Regions from separate parts of the Lysinibacillus canaveralius genome, predicted to be linked through region 3. Evidence: riboswitches for the same ligand, from Rfam matches in the RefSeq annotation. Region 3 holds a riboswitch; each other region holds the start of a gene.
The links. Region 3 has a riboswitch for cobalamin ahead of AA0Y26_RS13215 (glutaredoxin family protein). Riboswitches for the same ligand answer to the same signal wherever they lie in the genome.
Positions count from the first base shown of each region.

Region 1 (10,343 bases), 2.2 Mb from region 3:
GTATATGAGAAAAGCAACTTCTGCATAATAATCATTTAGCGAAACGGATTTCACATTTCTTTTGCTGCTATCCACATATATGATAGTATTATGAGTAACTGGTTAGACGGAGGGATTTACAATGGCGAATGAAGAAAAACCAAAACAAAAAATGGGCTTTACTATTATTAAAAATGACCCAACAGATGGACATAAAGGGTTTGGTATCGGCTCGCTGACATTGGAAAATGTATCGCCTGTTATTATTGATGTGCAGGAAAAAACAGCAATGGTCGATATCGGTGCAATGCATGCGAAAAGTGAAGTGGAGCGGGGCATTAAGTTCACGACGAACCGTGAAGATTCAGAAGGCGGCAAACCTTATTGGCTTGTATGGGTAACAATAGACTATAAAGAAGAAGGACCTTATTTTGCTGGCGTGACAGCTTGTGAAATGGTTGTGAACCGTGAGAAAAGACGCGGCTATAAATTGCTTCCTGAGCATGTGAACAAAATGGATAAATCGATGAAACGCCATATCATGGTAGACTTTATGGACGATTCCTCGAAACAGGTACTAGTGGATTTCTTCAAATCACACAATCAAGAAATGTGGGAGCGCAGCGAACAGAAGCTACACGACGATTTGACTGCAAGATCGTAAATCTTTTGCGAAAAGAATAGAATTAGTTCGACTCACGTCAATATTTTAAAAAAAAATATATCGAAATGAGTGAACAAACTGTGACAATTGCCTTTCCTGCTGAATCCATAGTTGAAAGTAATAAGGAAAAAAAGTAAACTTGAAGCAGAGCTTACAGTAGTAGGCTAGGACACTTGGCAAAACGAAAAGCGATGAGAGCTATGCGGCATTTGAACATTCCCAAGCCGAATGCCCCATGATTCTCATGCTTTCGCTTGCCATAAAAAAAGGCTGCTTCTTCTACCGGAACGTCGAACATTCCGGAGAAGAAGCAGCCTTTTTTGTTATCCGAAGTCCTGATTACTTCCTTAAGACGCCTTACTATTCTTCAGGGTTCCTGAAAGCTTCAAAAGGTAACCAGTCAAGAAGACTATCCCATGAGTCTTCTAAAGAATCTTTATTGAACCAATCTGAGTTAAACCAATATGTGGAACACTGTTCAGTTGGGACATCATCAGCTTTCATATAAACTAAGCGCTGCTCATTTGGACAACCGTCATTTGCAATCTTACCTGAAGCAACGTCAACTACGACACCTTCTATATCAGAAGGGGCAGCAAATTCCTCATTCGGCATTCCGTCATGTACACTTTCCATAAAATCAATCCATACTTGCTTTGTAGAACCTGTATCCGATTGTCCGGATAGTGTTTTTCCTTGGTCATATCCATTCCATACTCCAACTGTTACATTTGGAGAGTAGCCGATCATCCATTGGTCACTGTTTGTTGAGCCGGATTTTGCGGCATATGTGTGTGTCATACGGGAACGGATTGATACACCAGTAGCTGGAGAGTAATCGCTAAATACCGGATCAAAAATGCCAGTCATCATCTGCGTCATAATGTAAGCATCTTCCTGGGCCACTAGCTGCTCTGCTTTAGGCGGCTCATATTCATAGACAACTTCGCCTTTAGAATTTTCAATTGAAACAATCATCGTTGCTTCACGGGATTCACCCCCGGCAGCTAGAATATTATAGGCATTCGTCAAGCTGTAGAGTGACGTCTCAATTGTACCGAGTGCAATTGATGGTGCCTCTTCCTTCGTTGTATTCAAGTGGAAGCGTTCCAGCATATTGCGGAATTTCCCATAGCCTATATCCTCCAAGGTTTTCACTGCATAAATATTATCTGAGATGGCCAGCGCCTGTGCCAGAGACATTTGTTCGGTAGCAAATTGTCCATTTACATTTTTAGGGGAATAAGTTTTGCGCCCATTATCATAAGTAAATGTTGTTTGCGAAACATCCTTGAATGTCATCGGTGTATAGCCATTTTCTAAGGCAGCTGAATAGAGGAACGGCTTGATGACAGAGCCCGGCTGACGTTCTGCAAGTGTCACGCGGTTAAATGAGCTCGTTTGATAATCACGTCCACCTACAAGAGCAGTCACAAATCCTGTTGCTGGATCCATACTTACTAAGCCGACCTGCAGCTCGCTGTCTGGCATCTGTTCAGCTACCGCCTTCTCGGCAGCTTGCTGATGGGCTTGGTTCAATGTTGTTTTAATCGTCCATCCACCTTCGCGGATGTTCATATTTTTACTTTCTAAAATGTCACTGGCTTCTTCCCAGACAGCATCTAAAAAGTACGGGGCAATGTTTTTGGAAGCAACCCAGTCATCACTTTTAAATACAAGCTGCTCCTGTGTTGCGCGATCTCTTTCTGACCCGGTAATTTTTCCTTGGTCCTCCATCAGGCTTAAGATGACCTGTTGTCGGTTTGTTGCTTTTTCCTCATCTACAAGCGGTGAGTAGTAAGTCGGTCCTTTTGGAATACCTGCAAGCATCGCTGCTTCAGCCAGCGTCAAATCACTAGCTGGTTTGCCGAAATAATAATGGCTTGCTGCTTCAGCCCCATACATCCCATGACCGTAGTAAACGGTGTTTAAATATCCCTCAAGAATTTCGTCTTTTCCATAGAATACTTCAAGACGATAAGCATAAAGTGCTTCATTTATTTTGCGTGTCCATGTTTTTTCATGTGTCAGGTAGAGATTTCGCGCATATTGCTGTGTGAGTGTACTCGCACCTTGAACTTTGTTTCCTGCTTTAATGTCTGCTAGTACGGCACCCGCAATACGAGAATAATCAAAACCATTATGCTGATAGAAATCCTTATCCTCCACAGCGATGGTAGCATCAGTCAAATAAGGAGACATTTCATCTAATGACACCCAATAACGGCGCTCTCCCGTATAGTAATCGCCAATCTGGTTATTCTGACTATCCAGGAAAATAGATGCTTTAGGAACGGTAAGTGTAGGTGCACCTGCGATTTGGGCATAAATGCGCAGGGAAACAAAGGCCACGACAACTGCACTGATGACTCCTACGGCCACTAATAGAACACTTTTCATCCATTTCTTACGTGATTTGCTTCGAAAATATTCACGTCGGTTCACATGATTTCACCTCGATCTATACTCGTATTGGTAGTATGTGCTTTTCGTGTGAATTAATAACGAAAACTATTGCACTTTGCAGAAAAACATCTATACTGTTTTTTTGAAGTACACTATATAGTACGAATGTTTTTGTAGAAAAGTTTCATTTCTGTTACAGATGTATTTCAATTGTGTTAAAAATTACAGCTTTTACAAATTTATGCTTGCATTCTACCCAATTAAAGAAAGAAACATTCCTATCATTCTAGGAAATTTTATTATTATGAATGCAGGGCGGCACCAAATATAATGAAGAAGGTGAAAGATATGCGTTTTGATGAAACATACTCAGGTAATGTCTTTATTAAAAGCCATCCTAATTATGAAGAAAGTAAAGCGGTACTATATGGGATGCCGATGGATTGGACAGTAAGCTACCGTCCGGGATCACGTTTCGGCCCGGCACGTATCCGCGAAGTATCGATCGGGCTGGAGGAATACAGCTTATACTTGGACCGTGAATTGGACGAGGTTAAATACTTTGATGCTGGAGATATTCCATTACCTTTTGGTAATCCGGAAAAATCCTTGAAAGAGATCAAGGACTGGGTGCGCAAACTGCTTGCTGACGGAAAAATTCCAATCGGCATGGGCGGAGAGCATTTAGTTTCATTGCCGGTTATGGAAGCAGTAGCAGAGAAATATGATAATATCGCTATCATCCATTTTGACGCCCACACAGATTTACGGACAGACTATGAAGGAGAGCCGTATTCCCACGCGACCCCAATCCGCAAAATTGCTGACCAAATTGGACCGCATAATGTATACTCATTTGGTATTCGTTCAGGATTAAAAGAAGAATTCCAGTGGGCAAAGGAAAACGGTATGTTTATCGCGCCGTTTGAAGTATTAGAGCCGTTGAAAAAGATCCTGCCAACATTAGCAGGGCGCAACGTATACGTAACAATCGATATCGATGTATTGGATCCTGCGCACGCACCGGGAACAGGGACAGTGGACTGCGGCGGTATTACATCTAAAGAGCTGCTGGCTTCCATTCACGAAATCGCTCGTTCGGAAGTTAACGTGGTTGGTTTCGATTTAGTGGAAGTAGCTCCAATCTACGACCATTCCGAAATGACAGTGAACACTGCTAGTAAGCTTATTCGCGAAATGATTTTAGGCTGGGTGAAATAAACTTTCGTGCGTAGAAACTAATAGTTTGTTTGCGTCGAGCAACTAGAACCTCTAAATATTAAATAGAAGGAAGTGGCCTAACAAAACGGGTTCACTTCCTTTTTTGTTCATAATAGAATCAAGCCTTGGAAAATTAAAGAGACGATCTGGTTATTCAACATCTCATAAAATCAGGATACACCTCGTTTGCACCTTGATTAAATTAAGGAGATTATCCTATAATAAGAAGGTTATATAATTGAAATAAAGGGGCTGTCCGAGCGGTGAGCGATGTAGGAACTGATGTAAAAATCAAACTTGTTTCCTCGATTATTCCAACAGAGGGCGAGCAAGAAACATATGAAATGTGGCTGCAGGGGACCTTTATAGAAAAGTCGGGAACACACTATTTACGGTATGAAGAGATGCAGGACGATCAATTGATTCGTACGACGGTCAAGCTGACAAATGATCAGGCTTTCATTATGCGTAATGGCGCTGTCAATATGCGGCTGCCGTTAAATACGACACAGCCGGAACGTGGGCGGTATGAAAGCCAATTTGGCTTAATTCCCCTCATGACGGAAACAAATCAATTATTTTATGAACGATTAGAGACTGGCGGTCAATTCAGAACGCAGTATGAGTTAATCATCGACGGGTCTTCAGTCGGGAATTATACATTAGAAATAAATTATACGGAGGTATAGCAATGAACGCTGTAGAGCAATTACAACAACAAATTAAAGAAGCGCTTGCTGTGGCTGCTGTCCAGGCAGGACTAGTAGAAGCCGAAGCGGAGCTGACGATTCATCTAGAAACACCAAAGGATAAGGCGAATGGCGACTTCGCAACAAACCTGGCGATGCAATTAACGAAAGTGGCAAAAAAACCACCTCGTGCTATTGCAGAAGCAATTCTTGAAAATCTAGATACAGCGAACACGGATATCGAAAAAGTAGAAATCGCTGGTCCAGGATTCATGAATATTACGGTTCGCAAAGATTTCCTTGCCGGCGTAGTAAAAGCGGCATTTGAGCAAGGAGAAAATTATGGTCGCTCAAACGCAGGAAATGGTGAAAAAGTACAGGTGGAGTTCGTATCGGCGAACCCGACAGGCGACCTGCATTTAGGGCATGCCCGCGGCGCTTCAGTAGGCGATTCTTTATGTAATGTAATGGACTTTGCAGGTTATAATGTATCTCGTGAATATTATATTAATGATGCAGGTAACCAAATTAATAACTTGGCGTATTCATTAGAAGCCCGTTATAAACAAGCATTAGGCATGGACGCAGAAATGCCTGAAGACGGTTACCATGGTCAAGATATTATTGAAATTGCAGCAGAGCTTGTAAAAGAATTCGGTGCTGATATGCTGGAAAAGTCCGATGAGGAGCGTTTTACATTCTTCCGTGAGCATGGTTTACGTTTGGAGCTTGCGAAGCTTCAAAAAGACTTACAAAACTTCCGTGTAGAATTCGATGTATGGTATTCAGAAACTTCCTTATATAAAAACGGTAAAATTGAAGTGGCATTGGAAAAATTACGTGAAAATGGTCATGTGTTCGAAGAAGAAGGTGCTACATGGTTCCGCTCGACAACATTTGGTGATGATAAAGATCGCGTATTAATTAAAAATGATGGTTCATTTACGTATTTGACACCGGATATTGCTTATCACGAAGACAAATTACGTCGTGGTTTCGATAAACTGATCAATATTTGGGGCGCAGATCACCACGGCTACATCCCGCGTATGAAGGCAGCAATTGAAGCGCTTGGCTATGATCGTGATACATTGGAAGTAGAAGTTATTCAGATGGTACAGCTGTACAAAAACGGCGAGAAGTTTAAAATGTCAAAACGTACAGGAAATGCTGTGACAATGCGTGAGCTAGTTGAGGAAGTAGGTCTTGATGCAGTACGTTACTTCTTCGTGAAAACAGCGGGCGATTCACACATGGACTTTGACCTTGATTTAGCGGTATCACAATCAAACGAAAATCCTGTGTATTATGCACAGTATGCACATGCTCGTATTAATTCGATCCTGCGTTCAGCAAGTGAACAAGGCTTTGAAGCTTCCTTAGAAAACCTTGAATTATTGACAGCAGAGAAGGAAGAAGATGTACTGAAAAAAGTGGGCGCATTCCCACAAATCGTGGCAGATGCAGCAAAACACCGTACACCGCACCGTATTGCCAACTATATTCAAGATTTAGCCGCGACGTTCCACAGCTTCTACAATGCAGAAAAGGTTATCAATGTAGATAATAAAGAGTTAACGGAAGCTCGTCTTGCATTAATTACTTCTGTGAAGACAACATTAGCGAATGCATTGAAGTTAATTGGTGTAAGTGCGCCAGAAAAAATGTAAGTAATACTATTGTTCAAACATAACAGCACACGATAGTTTTGTTCCAACAAACGGTAAAGCTCTGTGCAGTTCCACATTAAAAGGCTGTCCCTTTAAAGGGAGCAGCCTTTTTTCTTGTAGAATCTTTCTTTTCACGAGACAATAAAAGAAAGTCCTTGATTGTAGATGAAAGGAAAGATCGGTATGACAAAATCATTATTTTACAAAAAAGAATTACACGCTCGCTGGGACGGAATATTAGAAAAGCAACGACCGCAATTTGAACAATATGCCCCGCAAATTGGAGATGAAGGGCAATTTCCTTATGAAAATCTGCAGCTGCTCCGCGAGATCGGCTATACAAAGCTCACTCTTCCAAAGGATTTGGGCGGGGAAGGGTATCGCGTCTATGATACATTGCTTGTGCATGAAAAGTTAGGGAGCCTTGATGGAAGTACAGCGCTAATTGTTGCATGGACACTTATGATGGTTGGAGAGCTGTATGAACATCGTTATTGGAGTGAAGACCAGCTGGATGCCTTTGCCAAGGAAGTGAACAGCGGCGCCATTATAAACCGTGCCGTAAGCGAATTCGCCATGGGAAGTCCGGCACGTGGCGGAAAGCCAGCGTCTGAAGCGATATATGATGGTAAAGAGTGGGTTGTAAACGGCCGCAAAAACTATACGACCGGCTCGTATGGGCTCGATTATTTTCTGACAGCCGTATGGATTGAAGAACAGCAGCAAACGGGCTATTTCCTTATTCACAAAGACACACCAGGCGTTTCAATAGAAGAAAACTGGGATGTCTTGTCGATGCGGGGGACAGGAAGCCATGATTTAGTTCTTGAAAATGTTCATCTTCCGCAGGAGGCATTAGTCGAACTTGCCTCTGACCGGGCACATTTAACGAACAATGGATGGCTGCTATTAATTCCTGCAACGTATTTAGGGGTTGCTCAGGCTGCTAGAGATTACGCTGTACAATTTGCTAAAACGCATTCCCCAAATAGCATTAAAGGAACGATTGCCCAGCTGCCGAATGTCCAGACGCTAATAGGCGAAATGGATTTAGAGCTGGCAAAGGCTCGTTTTGCCTTATATGGGGCGGCGGAGGCCTACGATGACAAAGAGCGCAGAAATCAGTTGACGAACGAATTAAGCATAGCAAAATCGATCGTTACAAATGCAGCACTTATAATTGTGGATAAAGCAATGCGGCTTGTAGGAGCAAAGAGTCTGCAGCAGTCCTGTCCGCTGCAAAGATATTATCGTGATGTACGGGCAGGTCTACACAATCCGCCAATGGATGATATTACAATCCAGAAGCTGGCAGACAGCGCATTGAAGTGAAGTTTTCAGAAAACTCCCCTTTTCAAATAGCAGTTTTGAGCTATAATAAGACATGTTGAATAATTTGATAAGCAGTAAAGGTTCCTTGCTGTCTGCAAGGATAAAAGGGAAGTCGGTGCAAATCTGACGCGGTCCCGCCACTGTAAATGCTAGCCTATCTGTATAGCCCACTGAGCAATCGGGAAGGGGGAGATTGGTGCTGATGCATAAGCCAGGAGACCTGCCTTTACAAATCCCAAGACTACCTACGAGGATAGGAAAGCTGGCTTTTTACAAGTGTACCGTTACATGTAGTTTTTAGCCTTTTTCCAAGTCTCTCGAATTAGTCGGGGGGCTTTTTTGCGGATAGAAAAGCAGACGTTTTAGAGGGGCTCACATAAGAAAAGGCAAGATCCTGAGCTATGTTGGTTGAGATGTATCTTCTAAGGGAAAAATCGATCCAGTCAGGGCCGGTTCGACTAGTAGGAACAGAGCCCTTTTACAGTAGAAGGAGGAAAAGAAAATGAAGAAATTTTGGCAGCTTGCTGCAACGAGCATCCTGGCACTCAGTGTACTGATAGCCTGTGGAGATGAAGCAGAACCGAAGGAACAAAATGAGACAGCACAAAGTGAGGAAAGTACGGCAGGTACATTCCCGGTAACAGTAGAAGATGCCCTAGGGAAAGAAATAACATTAGAGGAAGCGCCGGAGCGCATTGTCTCACTGACACCTTCTAATACAGAGATCTTATTTGGCTTAGGCCTGGATGAAGAGATTGTCGGTGTTAATGATAACGACAATTACCCGGAGCAGGTAAATGAAAGAACACGGGTAGGCGGTACCGAATTCAACATAGAAACGATTATTTCGCTTCAGCCAGATGTGGTATTTGCCCATGAATCAAGTATGTATGCACTTGAGGGAGCAATCGGCCAGCTGGAGGACTCAGGTATCAAGGTATTTGTAGTAGAGGATGCTGCCAGCTTTAATGAAACATACGAAACAATTGAAGAGGTGGCGGCTTTAACAGGTAAGGAAGCCGAGGCAGAAGACGTCATTGCCTCTATTAAAGAAAAGCTTGCGGAAATCCAGAAGAAACTAGAAGGTGTTGAGCCAAAGACAGCCTTTATGGTAGTAGGCGTTGCACCGGATATTTATGTAGTCGGGCAAAATACGTTCATGAATGAGATGCTGAAGGTTATTAATGTGGAAAATGCTGTAAAGCAGGATGGATGGCCAATGTATAGTCCGGAAGAATTCGTTGCCGCTGACCCGGATTCTCTTTTGTTCACATACGAAGGGAACGATGAAGTTATTAAAAATAACCCAGCCTTTTCTGTTATGAAGGCTGTCCAAAATAATAATATGACGGTGGTAGACGGGGACACAACAAGCCGCCAAGGCCCGCGTATTGCTGAAGGCGTAGAATCAATAGCAAAAGCAGTTTACCCAGAGGTATTTAATGACTAAAAAATATGTAGCGGCTTATATCATTTCAGCCGTTATATTGCTTGTTAGTATATGGTGCGGAGTATCGATTGGCTCGGTCTCCGTGCCTCTTTCTACACTTTGGGATGCGGAATCGAATCCGACGGCCTATAGTATATTGTGGAATATCCGGATGCCGCGCGTTATGCTGGCTGCGCTGGTTGGTGCCTCGCTTGCAATTGCAGGTGCTGCTTTTCAGGGGCTGTTGAAAAACCCCCTTGCGGATCCTTATACATTAGGCATATCCTCTGGTGCTTCTGTCGGGGCAGTATTTACGCTGTTTTTCGGTGTTTCCGTTCCAGTATTGGGTTTCTTCACCTTGCCCATTTTTAGTATGATCGGTGCGTTTGTTACGATGATGGTTGTCATGGGATTTGCGAGAATAGTGGATCGCACGATGAAGATGGAAACAATGATTTTGACCGGTATCATATTCAGCTCATTTTTAGGCTCCTGCATTTCATTAATGATTGCCTTGACGGGGGAGGAATTGCGGTCGATTATGGGCTGGCTGTTAGGCAGTGTCTCAATGAGAGGCTGGCCTTACGTGAAGATGATTATTCCTTTTGTTATCCTCGGTACGATTATTCTATGGCTGAACCGCCGTGAACTCAATGCCATGATCTACGGGGAAGAGCGTGCCAAATACCTCGGCGTCGATGTAAAGCGAAGCAAGTATTTTATTTTGATCGGCGGCTCAATGCTGACAGGTGCCGCAGTCGCCGTCTCGGGTACAATCGGGTTTGTCGGACTGGTCGTTCCGCATATGGTACGTATGATAGTAGGGACGGATCATCGCCATCTGCTTCCGATTGCATTAGTAAATGGAGCGAGTTTACTAGTCATTTGCGACCTGGTATCCCGGACGGTCATCGCACCGACCGAGCTGCCAGTAGGTGTTATTACATCCTTCA
Region 1 is NZ_CP154840.1:392,218-402,560, forward strand. Features, by position in the region: gene AA0Y26_RS02075 (YwhD family protein) at 122-643, shown strand; gene AA0Y26_RS02080 (transglycosylase domain-containing protein) at 1,004-3,088, opposite strand; gene speB (agmatinase) at 3,398-4,270, shown strand; gene AA0Y26_RS02090 (DUF1934 domain-containing protein) at 4,534-4,959, shown strand; gene argS (arginine--tRNA ligase) at 4,962-6,629, shown strand; gene AA0Y26_RS02100 (acyl-CoA dehydrogenase family protein) at 6,813-7,961, shown strand; cobalamin riboswitch at 8,023-8,204, shown strand; gene AA0Y26_RS02105 (ABC transporter substrate-binding protein) at 8,464-9,411, shown strand; gene AA0Y26_RS02110 (FecCD family ABC transporter permease) at 9,404-10,343, shown strand, end outside.
Region 1: linked by a shared signal. The riboswitch ahead of AA0Y26_RS02105 (ABC transporter substrate-binding protein) and the one ahead of AA0Y26_RS13215 (glutaredoxin family protein) in region 3 are both predicted to bind cobalamin.

Region 2 (10,343 bases), 440 kb from region 3:
AAATGAGGACATCTGTTTTCTGCGCAAGTGCTCTTGCCACTGTCACCCGCTTTTTCTCTCCTCCGGATAAATTACTAAACTGACGATCTGCTAAATGTGTAATATCAGCGAGCGCCATGCATTGATCCACGATACGCAAATCTGCCTCTGTATCTCGGGCAAACAGCTTTTTATGTGGTGTACGGCCCATCAGCACAAGTTCCCTGACGGTAAAGTCAAAAATTACAGGTGATTCCTGACTGACGACCGCTACTTCTTTTGCATAATCTTTTTCAGGAATTTTCCATATGTCCTGCTCGTCCAATACGACGAGACCGCTCGTTGGTTTGAAATAGCGGTACATCATTTTTAGCAAAGTCGATTTCCCACTGCCATTTGGGCCAATCAAGCCGATGAAGGATCCCCTTTGAACCGAACAGATGATGTCGTTTAAAATTTGCTTGCCCTGTATTTCGTATGAAACATGCTGTACATCAAACATTCTCTATTCACCACCCCCAAACGAATAACTTTGTTTGCGAAGCATCCAAATGAAGAAAGGACAGCCGCATAATGCTGTTATAATCCCAATCGGCATTTCTTCCGGTGAAATAACCGACCTTGCAAAAGCATCTGCACAAACAAGAAAAACAGCTCCAATAAGAGCACTCATAGGTAATACAAACTTATAATTTGAACCGACAATCATTCGAACAATATGCGGAATAATAAGACCGATAAACCCAATCGATCCGCTCACAGCAACAAGGACACCAGTTAATAATGAAACAAGCACAATAATAACGAATCGGAACTTTTCGATTGACAGTCCTAGAGTTGCAGCAGTTTCTTCTCCCATAAGAAGGGCATTTAATTGTCTGTAAAATATGTTTAATAAAATAAATACGGTCGCAAAAACAGCAATCGGAATGCCAATATTGCTCCATTTAGCTCCTGCCAAACTACCAAGCATCCAATGCATTACTGCCTTAATACCGCCTTCTTCTTTAGAGGTCATCAGCATAAAATTCGCAGCAGCAGAGAAAACAAGAGAGATGGCAATCCCTGCAAGCAGCAGCCTTACAACAGATGTACGTCCGTTTACACGTGCCAATAAAAACACGATGGATACCGCAAGCATGGCACCAGCAAACGCCGCGATTGAGAGCGCATACATTCCTAAAAAACTGAACGTCCCGAACAAAATAACAGAAGTTGCACCGACTGAAGCACCTGATGACACCCCTAAAATGTATGGATCGGCAATGGAGTTACGGACAAGGGCTTGGATCGCCGCACCGCTAATTGCCAGACCTGCACCAACGACTACGGCCAATATTACACGCGGAACGCGAATCTCCCAGATAATAATTGCTTGTGCACTTGTTGGCTGCACACCGATATCTATAGCAAAATGAGAAAGTACCACTTGCCATATGATGAGCGGGGTTATATCAACAGAACCAACCATGACAGCGGCTGTCATCGCTAGTATAAGCAGGACGAACAAAGCGATCATTACTGTGTTAAATCTTTTTTTCATGTTGGGTCATTCCAATAGATCGCTTTACCGGTGTCCAGGAAATAATCGCTGCGTAAAATTGATGGCGGTAACAATAGCCATCTTGTGTCTTTACAATAAATGGCTCGAGTGCCTGCTCGATATGTTTCAGCTCAAACGTTTCATCAAGTATTTTTTTACTTTGTGCTGTAAGCAGCTGCTCCTTTGTTTCATACGTATAAGTACGCACTAGAGAAAGCATTTGACAATCTGCATGGATCCCGAGCTGGTACAGCATATTCAAAATTTCGATATAATCTCTTCTGGGATATTTAACGGAATAGCCAAACTGTTCATCCAACACTTGATAATGCGGTTGGATTGGACCGGTTGTCATGCCAATGATCGCTCTTTTTTTCGCTAGTTCATTCATCTTCTTAAGGGGTTCGAGCATGTGGTACATCCTATAAAAGCAATTGACCCCAATCACAACATCATGCTGTTCAAGTTCTGCCTCTTCCCATTTTGCATGAACAAATTGAACATTTGACGATTCATCAAAATATTGAGCTAAATACGTTAGTACACTTTCAGATGCATCTACGCACGTTAAGGCAGCAGCATCTTCTGCCAATGGAAAGGTATAATTGCCCCATCCTGGACCAATTTCAATGACAGTATCAGGAGCTTCAATATATTGCTTTATTGCCTGATAAATCGGTACAGCATAGTCCTCTGTCTGCTTATATGATTTTTTCTTCATCGACTGGTTCCAAAACGCTTCTTCCAACGTATCATCTACCATGCGTTGCGGCATGTTGCCATGCCAATCATGCATGCCCTCCTGCCAAATTTTTTCAAAATCAATGGCTAATGGTCCCTTCAAATGTGCCACTCCTTTTCTAAACACAAATATGAACAACAATGATTACCATCGGTTGATTGTTCACTGCCTAGTTCTCTAAACACTTGCATAAAAAATCATGTAGACAATGAAAAATCTACATGAGGAAAAGCAAGCACTAATATATGCAGTACAATGCTTCCCATAATCCCGTGGGTACACTTCGTGTCTATCTGGCAGGTCTCCTGACTTCACATCATCGCTAAACAAATCCCTTCCCGCAGTTGCAGTGGTGCTGATTTGCTGCTCCGTTTCACAGTGGCGGGTACCGTGGTGAACTTTCATCACACTTCCCTTTTAAGTAGTTCTCACTACACCAAACGACATGTTATGTAATAAATGAATAAATAAGTTCCATGTTTAGATGCTGGCGCACGTGCCGATCAAGCATTTCATATGCCTGCTCGCGGCGCTCTTCTTCTGCTTGCACTTGACCTTCAATTACTGTTAGACCCATTTCTAAACGAATGTTATTAAAATAATTTCTCGTAAACTGCCTGTTATGGAAAATGCCATGCAAATATGTGCCGATAACACGGTCATCATCACTTCGCACACCATCCGTACGTCCATCGTGCAGCTGGACAAATGGCTTGATTAAGCGTGTTGCCTTTGTACGGCCTAAATGGATTTCATAGCCTGTAACCTGTTCACCTGATGAAAGTTGTCCCGATACTTGCACTGTTTGCTTTTCAGGTACGAATACCGTTTCCAGCGGCAGCAGTCCCAGCGTTTTCGTTACTCCGCCAGCAGCTTCAACCGCTTGTTCATCAACCAATGTCTCGCCAAGCATTTGATAGCCGCCGCAAATTCCGAAAATGTAACTGCCGTTTTGGGCGGATTTATGAACAGCTTTCGCCAATCCTGTCTTCTCGAGCCACTCATAGTCTTCTACCGTATTTTTTGTCCCGGGTAAAATAATGACGGTCGGTCTTTTCAGTTCGGCTACGGATTTTACAAAACGGACACCTACATGCGGTTCATCCATTAACGGGTCAACGTCCGTAAAATTTGAAATACGCGGGAAGCAGATCACAGCTACATCGATTGAAAACTCTTCTGTTTGCGGTTTTTTTAGACGCAGGCTCGATAATGCCATAGAGTCCTCCGCTTCAATTTGAACATCGATATGCGGGATGACACCCAGGACTGGAATGTTTGTGTATTCCTCAAGCCATTCAACCCCGCTATCAAGCAATTCTTTCATGCCCCGGAATTTATTAATGATAATTCCTTTAACGCGTGCTCTCTCGTCGTCATCTAACAGCATCAGCGTCCCTACGAGAGAAGCGAAAACACCGCCTCGTTCAATATCAGCAACCAAAATAACAGCTGCATCTGTCTCGTGGGCCATACGCATGTTTGCGATATCCCGCTGCTTCAAATTAATTTCAGCTGGACTTCCCGCTCCTTCAAGAACAAGAATATCGTACGAATGGGATAAACGAGTTAGCGACTCTCTTACCTTTGGCATAAGCATTTCAACCAGCTGCTCCCGGTAGGTCACTGCATCGATATTTGTAAAATGCTTCCCGTGCACGATGACTTCTGACACCATATCCCCTTTAGGCTTAAGCAGCACAGGGTTCATATCGGTTGTTGCTGCAGTTCTTGCTGCTTCTGCCTGCACACCTTGAGCACGCCCAATTTCACCCCCGTCCTCCGTTATATAGGAATTGAGTGCCATGTTCTGTGATTTAAAGGGTGCTACACGGTAACCGTCGTTCGCTAATATTCTGCACAGTGCGGTACAGATGACGCTTTTTCCCACATCGGATGCTGTCCCTTGAATCATAATCGCCTTCATTAGAATTCAAGACCTTTCACAGCTGTCCGGTCTTGGTCAGCGTAGTAATGCTTCGTCGGCTCAATTGTCGATACAAGATCTGCGAGTGCGATAACTGCAGAATTTGCTGAACGCCCTGTAATGACAACATGCATGTGATGAGGCCGGTTCTGGATTGCTTCCAATACTTCTGCAAGAGGGAGTACATCATCAATCGGAAACTTTGTGATCGCCAGTGCATTATTCAGTTCATCAAGAACAAGTACATCCGTAGACTCATCCTGAAGAGCTTGCTTGGCTTTCAACCATGCTTTTTTGAGAGCAACACGGTGCTCTTCCGGTGTTTTCGTCCAAGTAAAGCCGATGCCGAGCTGTTCCGTTTCAACACCGAGCTTTCGAAGTGCAAGCTGTTCACCGTATGTGCGTTCAGGTGATTTAATAAACTGCAGGTACTTCACTGACATACCACGCCCAATCGCCCGGATTGTCAGACCGAGTGAAGCAGTCGTTTTCCCCTTGCCATCTCCTGTATAAACAAGCACCAATCCTTTTTTCGTCAAGGTTATTCCTCCTAAAGCCAAGTCGTCTTTTCACTAAAATGAGTGCGTTTCTTTTCCACTGCGGGTGCTTCCGCCGGATAACCGATAAACAACGTTCCGATAACACGCTGATTGTCTTTTGCGCCGATGAATTGATGCATACGCGCGTCATGAACAAGCCCTACACCACGTGTACGCCAAACAAAACCAAGTCCAAGCTCTTCTGCTGTCAGCCACATAGACATGATGGCGCTGGAAACAGCAAATTCATTATCCTTTGTTGCTCCCTCATCACCTTCTACCGTATCGGCAGTTACAACAATTACAAGAGGTGTTGTTTGAACGACCGCAAGGGAACTTGCCACAAGATGAGGTTTCGTAGGGAAACGTTCTTCTAAATAGGCTGATGCCATTTCTTCATAACGAGAGAGGCTCTCTCCCTGTAGAACATAAAAATGCCATGGCTCACGCATACGATCATTTGGTGCATATGTTGCCGCCTGCAGCAGCTGTTCAACCTTTTCCCGTTCCACCGGCTTTTGTTCATACTGCCGGATTGCCCGTCGCTGCTTCAATTTTTCAAGTACCATCATGTACTCATCACCCTTTCTTGATACCATTCAATTTGCTCTCTTACCTTTACAACATCACCGACTAGAATCATTGACGGATTTCGTATATTTTCGTTTTGAATACATACCGCAATTGTTTCAAGTGTCGCTGTAAAAGTACGCTGCTGGTCCATTGTGCCCCATTCAATAACGGCTACAGGTGTATCACAAGCCTTGCCGTTTGCCATCAGCTGAGCTGAGATATGTTCGATGTTTCCGACACTCATATAGAAAGCGATCGTATCAATCCCCTTTAAAGAGGACCAATCTATAAAGTCTTGTCCTTTTTCAGCTCTACCATGGCCCGTAACAATGGCAAAGCTTGTCGCATAATCACGGTGAGTTACCGGTATGCCTGCATAGGCAGGGGCTGCGATACCTGCTGTAATACCGGGTACGATTTCAAATGGAATTCCAGCTTGTTTCAAAACAGCTGCCTCCTCAGCTCCGCGGCCAAATACAAAAGGATCTCCTCCTTTTAGACGAACGACACAATGTCCCTTCAATCCTTCTTCTACCAGTAATTCATTAATTTCATCCTGGATCAGCGCATGTTTTCCAGGCTCTTTTCCACAATAGACCAACCTTGCTGACGATTTTGCATGTTTTAATAACTCTTTATTAACGAGACGATCGTAGGCGATGACGTCAGCACGCTGTATGCACTCCAGACCGTATACAGTTATCAGCTTCGGATCACCTGGACCTGCGCCAACTAGATACACCTTTCCATTCATCTTGTTGTCTCCTTTTGCAGCAGCTGCTGTAGAAACTCCTGGCATCTCTCCGTATTTCCTTGTCGAATCCATTGTAAAATCTCAGAAGAGACGAGTGTCTGCAGTGCTTGCTTTCTTATTGTAGGATCTTGTATGGTATCCATTAACTCAAAACGGGCTTGCTTTAAAAATGCCACATACTGTTCATAAGCCTCATCATAGGCAGCAGACAGTTCCTCTTTTACTTTCCTTGTTAACGTAGGACTTGCTCCAGAGGTAGAGGCAGTGAGTAAGAAATCTCCGCGCCGCACAACTGCCGGGTTAATGAAATCTACACGTCCCTTCGCATCTGCCCGGCTAAGGAGCTGCCAATGCTGTGTAGCTTGTTCGACTGCATCATTTATTTCTTCAAGATTAGTTGCAGCAAATATTAAGGCTGCTCCGTCCAGATCACTTGCTTCAAAATGTTTTTCACACCATGTTGCTGCACCTTGAAGAACGTAATCTTGTATCTCAGGTAAAATCGCTGGACTAATGATGACGACTTCTGCTTTTGTCGGTAATAAAGACTGTAGCTTTTGTCTCGCCACATGACCGCCGCCTACGATCAACACTTTTTTGTAATCAAGATTCAAAGAGACTGGATAATAACTCATCAACAACCCTCCTTACAGACTTTCAACCAGTTTTCAATCAGCTTTGGATTAGACGCAAAGTGAAAATGCGTATAGCCAGCTACCAGATTGCCATGCAAATAGCCTTCCGCCTGGGTACGGAACCTGCTCTTTGAAAAATAAGCTGGAGATGCATGAGTCCCTTCGAACGCTGAATAATGGAATTCGTGCCCCTTCGCTTGTTCTTTTTCACCAATTAAGAAATTGCCCGCTACGCCTGTAATTTCACGATAACCAAGTGCTGCAAGCTTATCCTGCATCACAACTTCCCCTTGTATCAGTCCGAGCATCGGTACACGTTTGCCGCTTCTTGTTACAATCGCTTCGGTACAATACATAAAACCGCCGCATTCCGCCAACGTCGGGAGCCCTTTTCGGATCGCTTGTTGAATCGAATCATTCGCTGTCTGGTTCTCAGCCAGCTGCTCTGCAAATTCCTCCGGGAAGCCGCCGCCGATATAAAGACCTTGTGCCTCTTTCGGTACTTCTTCATTAGCCAAGGGAGAAAAATAATGCAGGACTGCACCGGCAGCTTCTAACAACTCCAGATTCTCTTGATAATAAAAATTGAACGCAGCATCCTTTGCCACGGCTAAATGAACTTTCTCAGTTTTCTTCTTTTCAAAAATAGTAGAAGCATCAGGTAATTCGGGTGCCCTTGTAATGGCTAATAATTGGTCTATATCGACGGTTTCTTCAACCTTTTTTGCCAGTGCTGCAAAATACTCATCAAGCTCACCGCGCTCAATGGCCGGTACCAAACCTAGATGACGGCTCGGCAATGGTTCAACTGCGCCTTTTAGCAAATAGCCGATAACTGATACTTGGCATTCCTGCTCGATTGCTGCCTTTACGATATCAAAATGTCCTTTGCTGCCAAGCTGATTAACAATGACACCAACAATCTGGATTTCTTCGTTCAAAACTTGAAACCCTTTTACGATAGCCGCAGCACTTCGAGCCATGCTTGCTGCATTGACGATTAAAATGATCGGGCTTTTCGTTATAAGGCTTATTTCCGCTGTAGAACCAGTATCTTCTAACGGAGATTTACCGTCATACAGTCCCATAACTCCTTCGATAACCGCGACGTCTGCATCTTTTGAGGCTCTGCTGACAATTGACTGTACAACATCATGCGAAAGCATCCAGCTGTCAATATTTCGTGACGGACGTTTTGTAACGGCACTATGATAGGAGGGATCAATATAATCCGGCCCGCATTTAAACCCTTGTACAGAATATCCTCTATCCATCAAGGCCCGCATAATGCCAATTGTCAGCGTCGTTTTGCCGACCCCGCTCCCGGTACCGGCTAGAACGAATCGATTAATCATGGGACCCCTCCTTAAATAATAATCGTGCTACTGAAATGGTTGTGTTACCACTCTTCTTTTTAGTAAGGATGAGTTCAGACGTATTTGCATAGCGCATTGCAGCAGGTTCACTGACACCGTAAGCACCTGTATATTTAAACACCGTATCTGAAGGATTCGGCAATGGTATTTCGTTTAACTGTTCGGGGCTATAGGTGATAAATTCCCAATCATATTTAGCTGCTACTTGCAAAAATGCTTCCTCATCCTTTTTCAGGTCAATAGTTGCCAGTGTTTTCACGCTTTTTACGGAAAGCTGCAGCTCTTCTAGTGTCTGTAAAATCACCGTCTCTACCTCTTCAAGCGGAGTACCTCTATTACAGCCCATACCAATAACAAGAGATTTCGGGCGGTATACAACACCGTTCTCAAGGAGCACTTTTTCTTTTTCCGTTAATATCCTATCTGTAATAAGAAGGCTTGCATTTGGCTTTGCTTCGATTGCCTTGTTCATATTGTCGTAAAGGTGTAAGTTCGGCGGCATTGGTGTATCATGCATCCACCAGTCTGTTTCGCCAGTTTCCTGTACAATAGCGACCGGCTCCTCATTGACAACAGCAGCACTGACCGGAGTCAGCTTATCTTCCGCATCCCACACCCACCCGAAGCGTGCACCAAACAAATCAACAGGAATCGTTTTTTGCACGTCAGATGCCGTAGTAATGACAGGTTTAGCACCTATTGCCTCCGCCACTTCTTTCGTTAAAGCATTCGCACCGCCAATATGGCCGGATAAAACACTAATGACATGCTCGCCTTTATCATCAACAACGAGGACTGCCGGATCGACCTTTTTATCAATTAGTAATGGTGCGATCATTCGGACGACTGCACCAAGCGAAATAATTAAAATCATTCCTTTATATTGTTTAAAGAGAGCAGGGAGCAGCATCCGCACCGAGCCATTAAAAAGCTGAATACCTCGAAGCTCCTCATCTCCATACGCAAATTTCCCCATATAGTAAACGTCTACATAAGGAAAAAGTGAGGCATAGCGTCTTGCATGTGCTACGCCGTGTTTTGTGATTGCAACCAAGGCATATGGTTTTTTGACAACAATTTCAGGGATAATCCCTTCCTGCAACTCAATCATTTCTTCACACCTTTGCGATAACCATGTGTAAAGGTTTCATCATATAATTTTGAGCGGTAGTCCTTTTCATGGATATTTGGATCAAGAGCCCATCCTGCTAAAATCATAGCGTGCTTACGAATTCCATTTACACGCATTGCTTCATCAAGCTCAATAAGCGTCGTTCGAACGATTTTTTGGTCCGGCCAGGAAGCACGCTGAATAACTGCTACCGGCGTATCATCGGACCAGCCGGCAGATTGCAATTCTTTGACAATTTTCTTTGTCAATGTCGCACTTAAGAATAAGGCAATCGTACAATGATGACTTGCTAATTTATGTAATTGCTCAAACTCCGGTACGGCTGTACGTCCCTCTGCCCGTGTAAGAATAAGCGTTTGTGTTAAATCAGGAATTGTCAGCTCTGCGCCGACAGCTGCTGCAGAGGCAAAGACGGAGCTTACACCTGGTATGATTTCATAGCCGATGCCCCGCTCTTTTAATAAAGCAACCTGTTCCATCGTGGCACCATACATCGCAGGATCTCCTGTGTGCAGCCGAACGACCATTTTTCCAGCTTCAACCCTTGAGGTAATGCAGTCAACCATCTCCTGCAGATGCATTCCAGCTGTACGAATGATCTCAGCGGCCGGATTTCCTTTTGTAATCAGTTCTTCACTAACGAGTGAATCGGTATACATAATGACATCCGCTTCCTGAAGCTTTTTCAACCCTTTTACTGTAATTAAATCCGGGTCTCCAGGACCTGCCCCTACAATCCAAATTTTTTTCGTCATTTTCGCACCACCATACATGATAAATAGTTCAGTTCAGCTCCTGCCAAATCGTCAAGCTGCCAAATAATCTCCTCATCCGATGTCACCTTTGTCACTACATGTGCTCGGTCATAAAGCCCCATTTCCTTCAGCAAGGCAAGCATTTCATCCATTACCTTTGCGACTTTGATAAATACGATTGCATCATGGTCTTCGATTGCTTTTCTCATAGCGGTCATATCCTCATGTGCCGGAATCATCGCTACATGCTCATCTCCATCCGCAAGCGGAATACCAAGACGATTTGCTGAGCCATTAAAGGAAGAGATGCCTGGGATTGTTTCAATCGGAACTTCCGGATAAAGCTCTTGCATGAGCTTCATCAAATGAATAAATGTACTAAATAACA
Region 2 is NZ_CP154840.1:2,145,106-2,155,448, reverse strand. Features, by position in the region: gene AA0Y26_RS10855 (ABC transporter ATP-binding protein) at 1-481, opposite strand, end outside; gene AA0Y26_RS10850 (FecCD family ABC transporter permease) at 485-1,522, opposite strand; gene AA0Y26_RS10845 (class I SAM-dependent methyltransferase) at 1,506-2,375, opposite strand; cobalamin riboswitch at 2,542-2,720, opposite strand; gene AA0Y26_RS10840 (cobyric acid synthase) at 2,713-4,191, opposite strand; gene AA0Y26_RS10835 (cob(I)yrinic acid a,c-diamide adenosyltransferase) at 4,191-4,730, opposite strand; gene AA0Y26_RS10830 (nitroreductase) at 4,742-5,302, opposite strand; gene cobA (uroporphyrinogen-III C-methyltransferase) at 5,299-6,057, opposite strand; gene AA0Y26_RS10820 (bifunctional precorrin-2 dehydrogenase/sirohydrochlorin ferrochelatase) at 6,054-6,692, opposite strand; gene AA0Y26_RS10815 (cobyrinate a,c-diamide synthase) at 6,692-8,044, opposite strand; gene AA0Y26_RS10810 (cobalt-precorrin 5A hydrolase) at 8,040-9,179, opposite strand; gene cobM (precorrin-4 C(11)-methyltransferase) at 9,176-9,955, opposite strand; gene cobI (precorrin-2 C(20)-methyltransferase) at 9,952-10,343, opposite strand, start outside.
Region 2: linked by a shared signal. The riboswitch ahead of AA0Y26_RS10845 (class I SAM-dependent methyltransferase) and the one ahead of AA0Y26_RS13215 (glutaredoxin family protein) in region 3 are both predicted to bind cobalamin.

Region 3 (10,343 bases):
GGGGTGATCCTTGATGTATTTTATGATGAGCTCGGGTACAATCTCTTTCGTTTCTTCCAGCAGGGGCTTATTTCGAAACATAGGAAAGTCGGCACCTGTTGCGCGGTAGCTGTTCATCACGACTTTAAACGTCATATCATTTGTAACAGGTTTACCATCGTAGAGCATATTTTTTACACGAGATCCAACTGGATCGCTTATTAATAGCTCATAATCGAGGCCGCCCCAAAAATCGTATACATAGGGAGCTAGCACGTCAGGGTGTACATTTAAGGAAAAATCTATATCTCCATCCGCATTCACTGCAAACACAGCCGCGCATTGTTCGAGTGCTTCCTTAATATCCGCTCCTGTGAGCTCTAATACTTTCAAGGTATTTGGACGTGAAAAGTTTTTTAAAACATCAAAATGGGTAATAGCACCAGTGAACCCTCCGTATTCGTGATAAGATAATTCGACGACGGATAACTGGGCATCAGCAGCCGCTAGCTGGATATCGTGCATAAAATCAACGAACGCATGATTCTCAAGCCGGGAAGCAAGCATTCCTTCATAACGAAAGTCTACTTCCGTATAACCGATCCGCTCCTTAAGCCATCTGCTTACTTCGCTGGGATAGCATTCGGGGATGGCTGTAACATGGTGTAGTTGTACATCGAGTGCCTTCTCGTCATTAAGTCCGTATGTTATATGGCCGAAACAAGAGCCGTTTGCACCAGGCTGGATAACAGGAATTCCATTTACAATACAAGAGATTTCCAGGTGCTGGTGACCTGTGATTAAGATGTCGACCTCCGGAATATCAAGCAGCTGATTTCCTTGGTTTTCTCCATCATTCTCTGCAAATGGAGCACCGGTTTTAGGATGGTTTGTGAAGCCGCCATGGTAACTAAGAATAACGACATCTGCATATTCTTTTTTCTTAACATATTGAACCCAATCGCGTGCAGCTGTAAAGGCTTCTGAAAATTGAAGATCACTTGTATATTGATGTTCGTCCCAAAAAGGGGTAACATGTGTAACGATGCCAATGATCGCCACTCTCTTTCCTTTGATCTCTTTTATGACATACGGCTTTGCGAAGTTTCCAATGTTAGCTGCTATCCAGGGAAACTCGCATTGTTTCCTCATGAATTCTACTTCTTTTAATGGATAATTGAATTCATGATTCCCAAAGACGGCTGCATCATAGCCAAGATTATTAGCGATTGCAATCATTGGGTGCGGCCCGGGCTTTACATGGTCGTAGTAATAAGTTATTAAACTTCCTTGCAGAAAATCGCCGTTATCGATAAGAATGTCAGGCTTTATTTGTTCAATGTGCTGCGCTATTTTTTGAAAACGGTCCAGCCGCCCGTGAAGATCGCTTGTAACGCAAATAGTAAGATACATAAAGTCACCCGCGTTTTTGAATATCGTACCATAATGCATGAATTTAAAAATGGAATCTGTATTTTTTGCATGAAATTTCTAATGTTAGAAGGGAAAGTGAAATTTACATTTTACATTTCGGAAGGGACTATGCTATACTGACTTCAGTTACTTAAAACAATATATTGTGTTAGTTTTATCCAGGTACTACTATATGTAGTTTAAAAGGGAAGTCCGGTTAGATTCCGGCGCTGTCCCCGCAACTGTGAATGCCGACGATGATTCGTAGCCACTGTGCTTAATGCATGGGAAGGGAATCAAAGAATGAAGCAAAGCCAGGAGACCTGCCTGAATAAAGCGACTTTACATTTCTTCGGGGATTGAGAAATGGAGACGGGTTTTTTACGTTTCCATTTCTAGCTATCTCTTTAGGAGGTAGCTTTTTTTATGTTCGGCTTGTTTCAACCGAAGATACCCACTAATGTAAGCAGCGGGGCAAATACGGATAAAGGCACCTTTTTCGTTGCTCCTCTACTGTGCACTATTAAAAGTAAAAGCCTCCAAGTGGTGATAGGATGTGATGTTAAGCTCACATTCCCAAAACAATTACTCGAGGCATAATGAATAAGAAAGGATGAGTTTCATGAAGTTATACACGAAAACAGTCTGCCCAAAGTGTCTTTGGGTCAAATCGGAGCTTGTACAAGCAGGAATAGAGGCAGAAGTAGTCAATTTAGATCATAATCAAGAAGCTATGCAAAGAGTAACGGAGGCCGGATTTTCCTCAGTACCGATTTTACAAGTGAATGATGAACTAATTGGAAGTGTCCCAGCTATTTTGGAAAGAATCGGACAGATAAGCAAGTGATTGTCTATGCCAGCAGAACGGGAAATGTATCCTTTGTGGTTTCTAAACTCAATTTACCGAATATTGAGATAAATGATGGAATGCAGCTTAGAACTCCTTTTTTACTGTTCACCTATACAGATGGATTAGGCGATATCCCATTTCAAGTGGCCCGTTTTATGGAGCAGAACAATTCATTTTGCAGGGGCGTAATCGTTAGTGGCAATAGTAATTTCGGTCATCATGTTTTCGGGATGGCCGGTGATAAATTGGCTGCAGAATATGGAATACCACTTGTCTGCAAGCTGGATTTAAGAGGCTACCCCCAGGATTACGAAAAAATTATCCAGTTTTATCATCAACAAGTAAAAGAGGTTGTGTAATGAAAACATATTTAAAGTTGAACAATGAAGTATTGAATCAATACGCTACGACAGGCAGTATTGACACTGCAAAGGACAAGGAAGCGACACGCAGTTATTTCCTTGAAGACGTGAATGTAAGAATGCGGCACTTCATTAATTTGGAGGACAAGCTAAAATACTTAATAGAAGAAAGCTATTATGAGAGCGAATTCTTGGAATTATATAATTTTGAATTTATTAAGAGTTTGTATGAAAAAGCATATAGCTACAAATTCCGTTTCTCTTCCTTTATGAGCGCAAGTAAATTTTATGAAGGCTATGCTATGAAGAGCAGAGACGGCAAGGAAATACTGGAAAAATATGAAGACCGTATTGTTATTATTGCTCTTTATTTGGCGCAGGGTGATGAAACATTAGCGGAACAGGCTGTAGAAGCGATGATGGAAGCGTACCAGCCTGCTACACCGACTGCCCTGAATAGCGGGAAGAAGGCAAGAGGCGAACTCGTTAGCTGCTTCAAGCTGACAATGGACGATACAATGAACAGCATTGCGGAGAATATCGGCTATTGTCTGGAACTGTCACGCCTTGGGGGAGGTGTAGGAGTAAACCTTACAGATGTTCGCCCGCTAGGTGATCCTATCAAAGGAATTTTAAACAAAGCAAGCGGTGTCATTCCGGTAGCGAAGCTGCTCGAAAACTCATTCTTATATTCAAATCAATTAGGACAGCGAAACGGTTCAGGTGTCGCTTATTTGAATATTTTCCATGGGGATATTGAAAATTTCATCTCCTCTAAAAAACCGAATGCTGATGATAAGATCCGTCTGGCAACTCTATCAACAGGCATTATTATTCCGGGTATTTTCTTTGAGTTAATGAAGCGTGATAAGGATGTTGTTCTCTTCAGCCCATATGATATTTTCAAAGAATATGGAAAACGTATGTCCGAGCTGTCGATGAGTGAAATGTATTATGAATTGCTCGATAATCCAAATATCCGTAAGATTAAGCGACTTAATGCCCGAAAGCTCTATACAGAAATAAAAAAAGCGCAATTTGAATCCGGTTATCCATTTGAAATTTTTGATGATAATGTAAACAAGGCGCATCCTTTAAAGAGAATTGGCCGGGTGAAGATGTCAAATCTTTGTACAGAAATCCTTCAAGTGCAGGAGACAAGTGTTATTACGGATCAAGATCAGCCTAATGAATATGGACTAGATGTGTCTTGCAATCTTGGTTCGCTTGATATTCATAAGGCTACCAAGGTGAATGACTTTGGGCAGCTAATAGACACTTCCATCCGCTTATTAACGAATGTTTCAACAATGACTTATATTCGAAATGTACCATCTGTTGCAAAGGCGAACCGGCTAATGCATTCAATTGGCCTTGGTGTTATGAATCTTCATGGACACCTTGTACAAGAAGGTATTCCTTATGGTTCACAAGATTCCATTGCCTTTATAGATGCCTTTATGGAGGCTGTGAATTACTATTCGCTGCGCTCTTCGATGGAAATTGCCAAAGAGAAGGGGCAGACTTTCCACCGTTTTGCTGATAGTGAATATGCTAATGGCGAGTATTTTAATCAGTATACTGATAAAAAAGTAACCTCTCACTCTTCTAAAGTAACAAACGCTCTAGGTTCTGTACCGCTCATTACTGCACAGATGTGGAACGAATTGAAAGCGGAAGTAATGGAGCATGGTCTTTATCATGCATACCGTTTGGCGATTGCTCCGACAGGCAGTATTTCCTATATCCGTAACAGCACCGCTTCTATGGCACCTTGTACAGAGCGAGTAGAAATCAGAGATTATGCAGACAGTCGAACAATCTATCCGATGCCGTTTATGAATAATGATAATAAGCATCTGTATACGGAAGCATATGAGGTGAATCCTTATGAATTGATCGATGTCTACGCCGCTGCGCAAAAGCATGTAGACCAAGGAATTTCTATGACCTTGTATGTAACGGATCAATGGACGACTGAGCAGCTCGCGAAAGTGTATATCTATGCCTGGATGAAAGGCATTAAATCGGTTTATTATGTGCGGCAGCGTCTGCAATCTTTAGAGGAGTGTGTAGCATGTCAAATTTAGCTTATGAAGCAGTCAATTGGAATGCCCCGACATCGGAGCTGGCAAAGGTGTTTTGGGATCAGCAATGGAAGCAAATCTGGTTTCCTGAGGAAATTGCCGTCAGTAAAGATATTAGCCAGTGGCAGACATTCGAACATCAAGATACGTATAAGAAAGTGTTTGGCGGTCTAACGCTGCTGGACACTCTACAAACTAATGTCGGAATGAATGAAATTGCCAAGTTTGCTCCTGATCTGCAGGAAAAGGCAGTACTTACGGTATTTGCAGCCTTTGAAGCAATTCATGCAAAATCGTACTCTTATATTTTTACGACGCTTTGTAAAAATGCCGAAATCGATGAGATTTTTGAGTGGGTAAAAAAGAATGAGTTCCTGCAATATAAAGCATCCCGCATCAGCGACATTTACCAATCAATTAAAGAAGATGACCCGGAAAGCTTATGGAAGGCAATGTATGCCTCTGTCATGCTTGAATCGTTCCTTTTCTATTCAGGTTTTTTCTACCCGCTCTACTTAGGAGGCCAGGGGGTATTACGAAACAGTGCTGAGGTGATATCTCTTATTCTACGCGATGAATCCATTCATGGTGTAGCAGTAGGATTCTTTGCCCAAAATATTTTCAAGCGATTCAGCCAAGAAAAGCAGGATGAGCTGAAAGTATGGGGCTATGAATTTCTATTAGATCTTTACCAGAATGAATTACGCTACACAGAAGATGTGTATGCGGAAACTGGACTAAGTCCCGAGGTGAAGGCATATGTGCGCTATAATGCTAATAAAGCACTCATGAATGTTGGCTTTGAGGCAATGTTCCCGGAAGAGGAAGTAAACCCGATTGTTATGAATGGGATCCGGAACGAAGGCTCTACTTATGACTTCTTCTCACAAAAAGGTTCAACATATGCAGTGGCTAAAGTTGCCCCAATTACGGATGATACATTTAATTTCAGTCATTTTGAAGGGATCGAAAGCGATGAAGAAAAATGATTGGCGTTATAAAAGCTATCCATTTATGCGTGAGAAAAGCTGCCTGGTAGACTACGAAATCCGTACAGATTCAATGACGACTCAAATAGGACATGCGATTGCTGTACTGGAGCAAGAAACTGGAACTGAGGAGATCGTGACTATTCTTCGCCAAATACAGCCCCTTGCCTATCATGTAAATGGTTCTGTTCGTGGGCGGCTGTCCATTACCATTGAAGATTTAGCATGGCTGGACAGCATTTATGATGATTTTGTTGAACGCGCAGGAGAAGCGATCAAGCAGTTTGTACTGCCGCAGGGAAGCCACGGAGCCTCGTCCCTTCATGTTTGTAGAAGTGAAGCAAAAAAATCGTACCGGGCACTTCATAAAGTCAGTGAGGAGCGGGAAGTACCGGAAATTCTATTTCAATTTTTAGGACTGCTCGCCAATGTTTTTTTTGTGCTTACAATAGAAGTGAATAAACTGCAGAATATTGAAGAAGTTATATTCGTATCCAAATCATATGGAAAGAAAGATTGAGGGATAAAAAAATGAAGTTCAAAATGAAGTACGCGGCACCATTAGCAGCAATGCTTTTATTAGCTGCCTGCAATAGTGACCAAACAAATGATGAGAAAAAAACGGGGGACGATGTTCAGGAGAAAGAAACAAGCACCTACACAGTTGTCGATGACCGCGGCAAGGAAATCACATTCGAGAAAACACCTGAAACAATTGTTTCCCTTCAGCCAAGTAATACAGAGATACTATTTTCATTAGGTGTCGGCGATAAAATTATAGGTGCTACAGATTTTGATACATATCCAGAAGCAGCGAATGACATTGAGCGGGTCTCAGATTCTACGACAATCAATGCCGAGCGAATTGTTGAATTAAATCCGGATGTAGTTATTGCCTATACAAGTGGTGATGAAGCACAAGTTACACAGCTGGAAGACGCTGGATTACAGGTGTTTGTAATCAAATCCGCTGCTACATTTGAAGATGTATACGGGGACATCGAGCAACTTGGTGATGTGGTAGGCAAGGCAGACATTGCAGATGAAATAATCGAAGACATTCAGACACAGATTGAGGATGTTCAGGAAAAAACAGCAACAGTAGAACAGAAGAAAAAAGTTTATCTAGAAATCTCTCCAGCTCCGGATATTTGGACAACTGCTTCAGAAACCTTCCAAAATGAAATTCTAGATGCGGCCGGTATAGACAATATTTTTGCTGATCAAACAGGCTGGTTCAGTGTTGCGGAGGAAGATGTAATCACAAAAAATCCTGAATTGATCATAACAACGGTTAACTATATTGAGAACCCAATTGGAGAGATTAAATCACGAGCAAGCTGGAATACAATTCAAGCTGTTAAAAATGATGAAGTATACCAACTGGACAGTGATATTCTAAGTCGTCCTGCAACAAGAATTGGAGAGGCCGTTCAGCTTGTTGCAGAAACGGTATATCCAGACCTTTTCAAGTAACCTTTAAAATCAATCGAATGATATAAAGGTTTTAGGGCAGTACCATTTCATTAAATTTTCAGTACGTTAAAAATCTCCTGTCTGCCTTGCCTGATAAAGAATCATAATAATTGGAAGAAAGGCTACCGTTACGGTTTTATTCTGTAACGGTAGTTTTTTATAGGAGGAATGCCCATGTTTCAGTTGATTGGCAACAATAAAAAATTGATTATTATATTACATGAAATATATGGGCTTAACGGTCATATTCGGTATTATGCCGGATGTTTTTTCGAGTTCGGTTATGATGTGTTATGTCCAAATTTTATTCAAAAGGAAGAGGCATTCGCTTATGAAAATGAACAAACAGCGTACGCTCATTTTATAGAACATGTCGGCTTTGAAGATGTTTTTAAAGAAGTTTCTTCTCTTATTAGGCAGGAGAGGGAGCATTATGAGGAAATCCACATTATTGGATTTAGTATAGGAGCTACCGTTGCATGGTTATGCAGCAGTATGGAGGAGGTGACAACCGTTTCTGGATATTATGGCTCACGTATTAGAGATTACCTGTATGTACAACCAAAATGTCCTGTACTCCTTATCTACGGTGAGGAAATATCCTTTGATGTAAAAAAATTGGCTGGGAGTCTAACAATGAAGAACGTCTTGGTCCATGTAATAGATGGCAGCCATGGATTTGCCGACCCGTATGCGCCAGCCTTTCATGAAAAATCATCCAAAGCTGCTCTGTCTTTGATTCACTCTTTCATTCAAACATAAAAAAGTAGTTGCCCTCATTTCTTACGGCGAATTAAAGGTTACATTTTAAGTAAAACCCCTTTGGTTCTATAATATTTTGTTTTGGTAAGGGGTTAGTTATAGTATATTGAAATAAATGGAAGGTGTAGTTTCCATGATTTCAGATTCAGCAAAAAAAGAACTCGTTAGGAGGATGGGAGTGAGATGGAACTTCTCGTGGTGCTTTTTTGTTTCGCTATTACATTACATAATCTAGAGGAGGCAATCTGGCTTCCTGCTTGGTCACAGCAAGCATCCAGATTTCAAAAGCCAGTGACAGAAGGAGAGTTTCGTTTTGCTGTAACGATTATTACAGGGCTTGCATATTTATCGGCAGTCAGCTATATGATCTGGCCTCATGTAGATTTAGCGAAATGGATATTTGTCGGCTTTTTAGGATCGATGATTGTAAATGCAATCTTTCCACATCTCATTGCTGCGCTTAGTATGAAGCAGTATGCTCCGGGCCTAGCTACAGGGCTTCTGCTGAATATCCCTGTTAATGTCTTTATTCTGTATCGCATGCAAGGAGAGAATATTGTCTTACCATCGGAGATACTCCTTTCTACACTCGTAGTAGGGGTAGTTATTCTGTCGTTGATACCATTACTATTTAAAGTGGGGAAAAAATAACAGAAATAAAATGAACCTTTTCATCTTTTCATTTGTATAGTTAATGAAAGTAAATATAGGATGCATCTGGATATAGAATCATTGACAGGCATTCGAAGGATAGGTGATAAGGATGGAGATAGGGTGGATTGTTTCATTAGGAGTGATGGGAGTATGGATTTCAGTGTTATTGGCTATTGCTGTTCCCTTTGAAAGGAAGTACATAGTACGTGAAAATCGTAAAATTAATTATAAGAAAACAACTATCTTTCTACGATGGAATGTATTTGACACACTAACGCTTGTTGTAGCAATCTATACGATTATTTGCGTGCAGGCATTGAACATGCTGTTAACGTTCGGGAAGACGATTGATAACCCGTTTGTTCAGTTTTTTACGAACCAGTCGCAGGCATGGGTTATTGTGACGGTGTGTTATCTCGTTTCGCGTGTGTCGCTGACGCTCAAGTCCGTTAATGCTCACTTGGGAGGAAAGCAGGATGAAAAGCAATGAAGAATGGATGGCAGCCTATCAGCAAGGTAACCAGGAGGCTTTTGCCATCCTATATGAAAGGCTGTATGAGTCATTATATAGCTTCCTGTTCCGCTACACACGTGAGGAGCAGCTCAGTATCGATACTGTCCACGATACTTTTGAAGTACTGCAAAAAACATCCATCAATTTCAACTGCAATAAAGGGACGGTCAAATCATATGTATTCCAAATCGGCTACCGGTTGCTTCTTAATAAACTAAACAGACGTAAAAAATGGCGAACGCTGCTGCCATTTCTCATTCCTACAGAAGTAACTCGGTTTTCTACGGAGGAAAAAATGACAATCCAACAGGCGATTGCCGCCTTACCTGAAAAACAGCGTGCTGTTATTTTGCTCGCTTATTATCATGATTTACCTCAGGATGAAATCGCTCATATACTATCCATTCCGGTCGGGACCGTCAAATCAAGGATGCATGCTGCAATGAAGAGCTTAAAAGAACAGTTGAAGGGAGATTATTATGCTGAAGGATGAATTCCAAAAAGAAGAGCAGTTGAGAAAGCGGTTGGATGACTATAGAGTTGATGTTCCGCAAGAGCTGGCTTGCCATCGAAAGCGTAATAAATGGGACAGCTTCCTTGCCTACCTCGCTTCCCCAGCAAAAGATCCATTGGCAGAGGTGACTGCTTCTGCAGGAGGCCACCTGGCTTTTAAAATTATACCGGTGGCAGGAGCGGTTTGTATTGCCGTTTTCCAGGCGCTTTTGTCCTAATCTATGCGATGAGCAGAGGGCTCTAAAAGCAATGGTAAGGCAGTTCTTTTACAAAGACCATGCTGTATCGATTGACCAATAATAAGAATGGTTCATTATGTTTAGAAATGGAATATTGAAATAGAGGGGCTGTTCGATAAGTTTTGTTTATCGAACAGCTCTTTTTGAGTGAAGCTATCCTTGTTCTTCTACTATAACGCTCTTTTTAGAAGGCTGGTAAATGGTGTAGATAATCGCTCCGAAGATCAGCAGAATTCCGAATATTTGAAGCAGGGAAGGGCGGAACGACAATAATATGACATCCAGCAGAATTGCCACAACTGGATCGACGAATACAAGTACGGAAACAACAATCGTTGTTAGATTACGGATACTATCAAAGAACAGATAATAAACAAAACCGGTATGAATAAGACCTGTTCCTGCGATATAGAGCCAATTAGACGTTGTCAGTCCATTGAATACGCTGAAATCACAGAAGGGTGCCAACATAAAAATGCCGACAGTCGTCTGGATAAAAGTAAGA
Region 3 is NZ_CP154840.1:2,580,771-2,591,113, reverse strand. Features, by position in the region: gene AA0Y26_RS13220 (bifunctional metallophosphatase/5'-nucleotidase) at 1-1,392, opposite strand, end outside; cobalamin riboswitch at 1,557-1,738, shown strand; gene AA0Y26_RS13215 (glutaredoxin family protein) at 2,015-2,239, shown strand; gene nrdI (class Ib ribonucleoside-diphosphate reductase assembly flavoprotein NrdI) at 2,236-2,601, shown strand; gene nrdE (class 1b ribonucleoside-diphosphate reductase subunit alpha) at 2,601-4,694, shown strand; gene nrdF (class 1b ribonucleoside-diphosphate reductase subunit beta) at 4,682-5,680, shown strand; gene AA0Y26_RS13195 (hypothetical protein) at 5,667-6,200, shown strand; gene AA0Y26_RS13190 (ABC transporter substrate-binding protein) at 6,224-7,156, shown strand; gene AA0Y26_RS13185 (dienelactone hydrolase family protein) at 7,331-7,918, shown strand; gene AA0Y26_RS13180 (HXXEE domain-containing protein) at 8,102-8,569, shown strand; gene AA0Y26_RS13175 (group-specific protein) at 8,682-9,062, shown strand; gene AA0Y26_RS13170 (RNA polymerase sigma factor) at 9,070-9,579, shown strand; gene AA0Y26_RS13165 (hypothetical protein) at 9,566-9,817, shown strand; gene AA0Y26_RS13160 (DMT family transporter) at 9,992-10,343, opposite strand, start outside.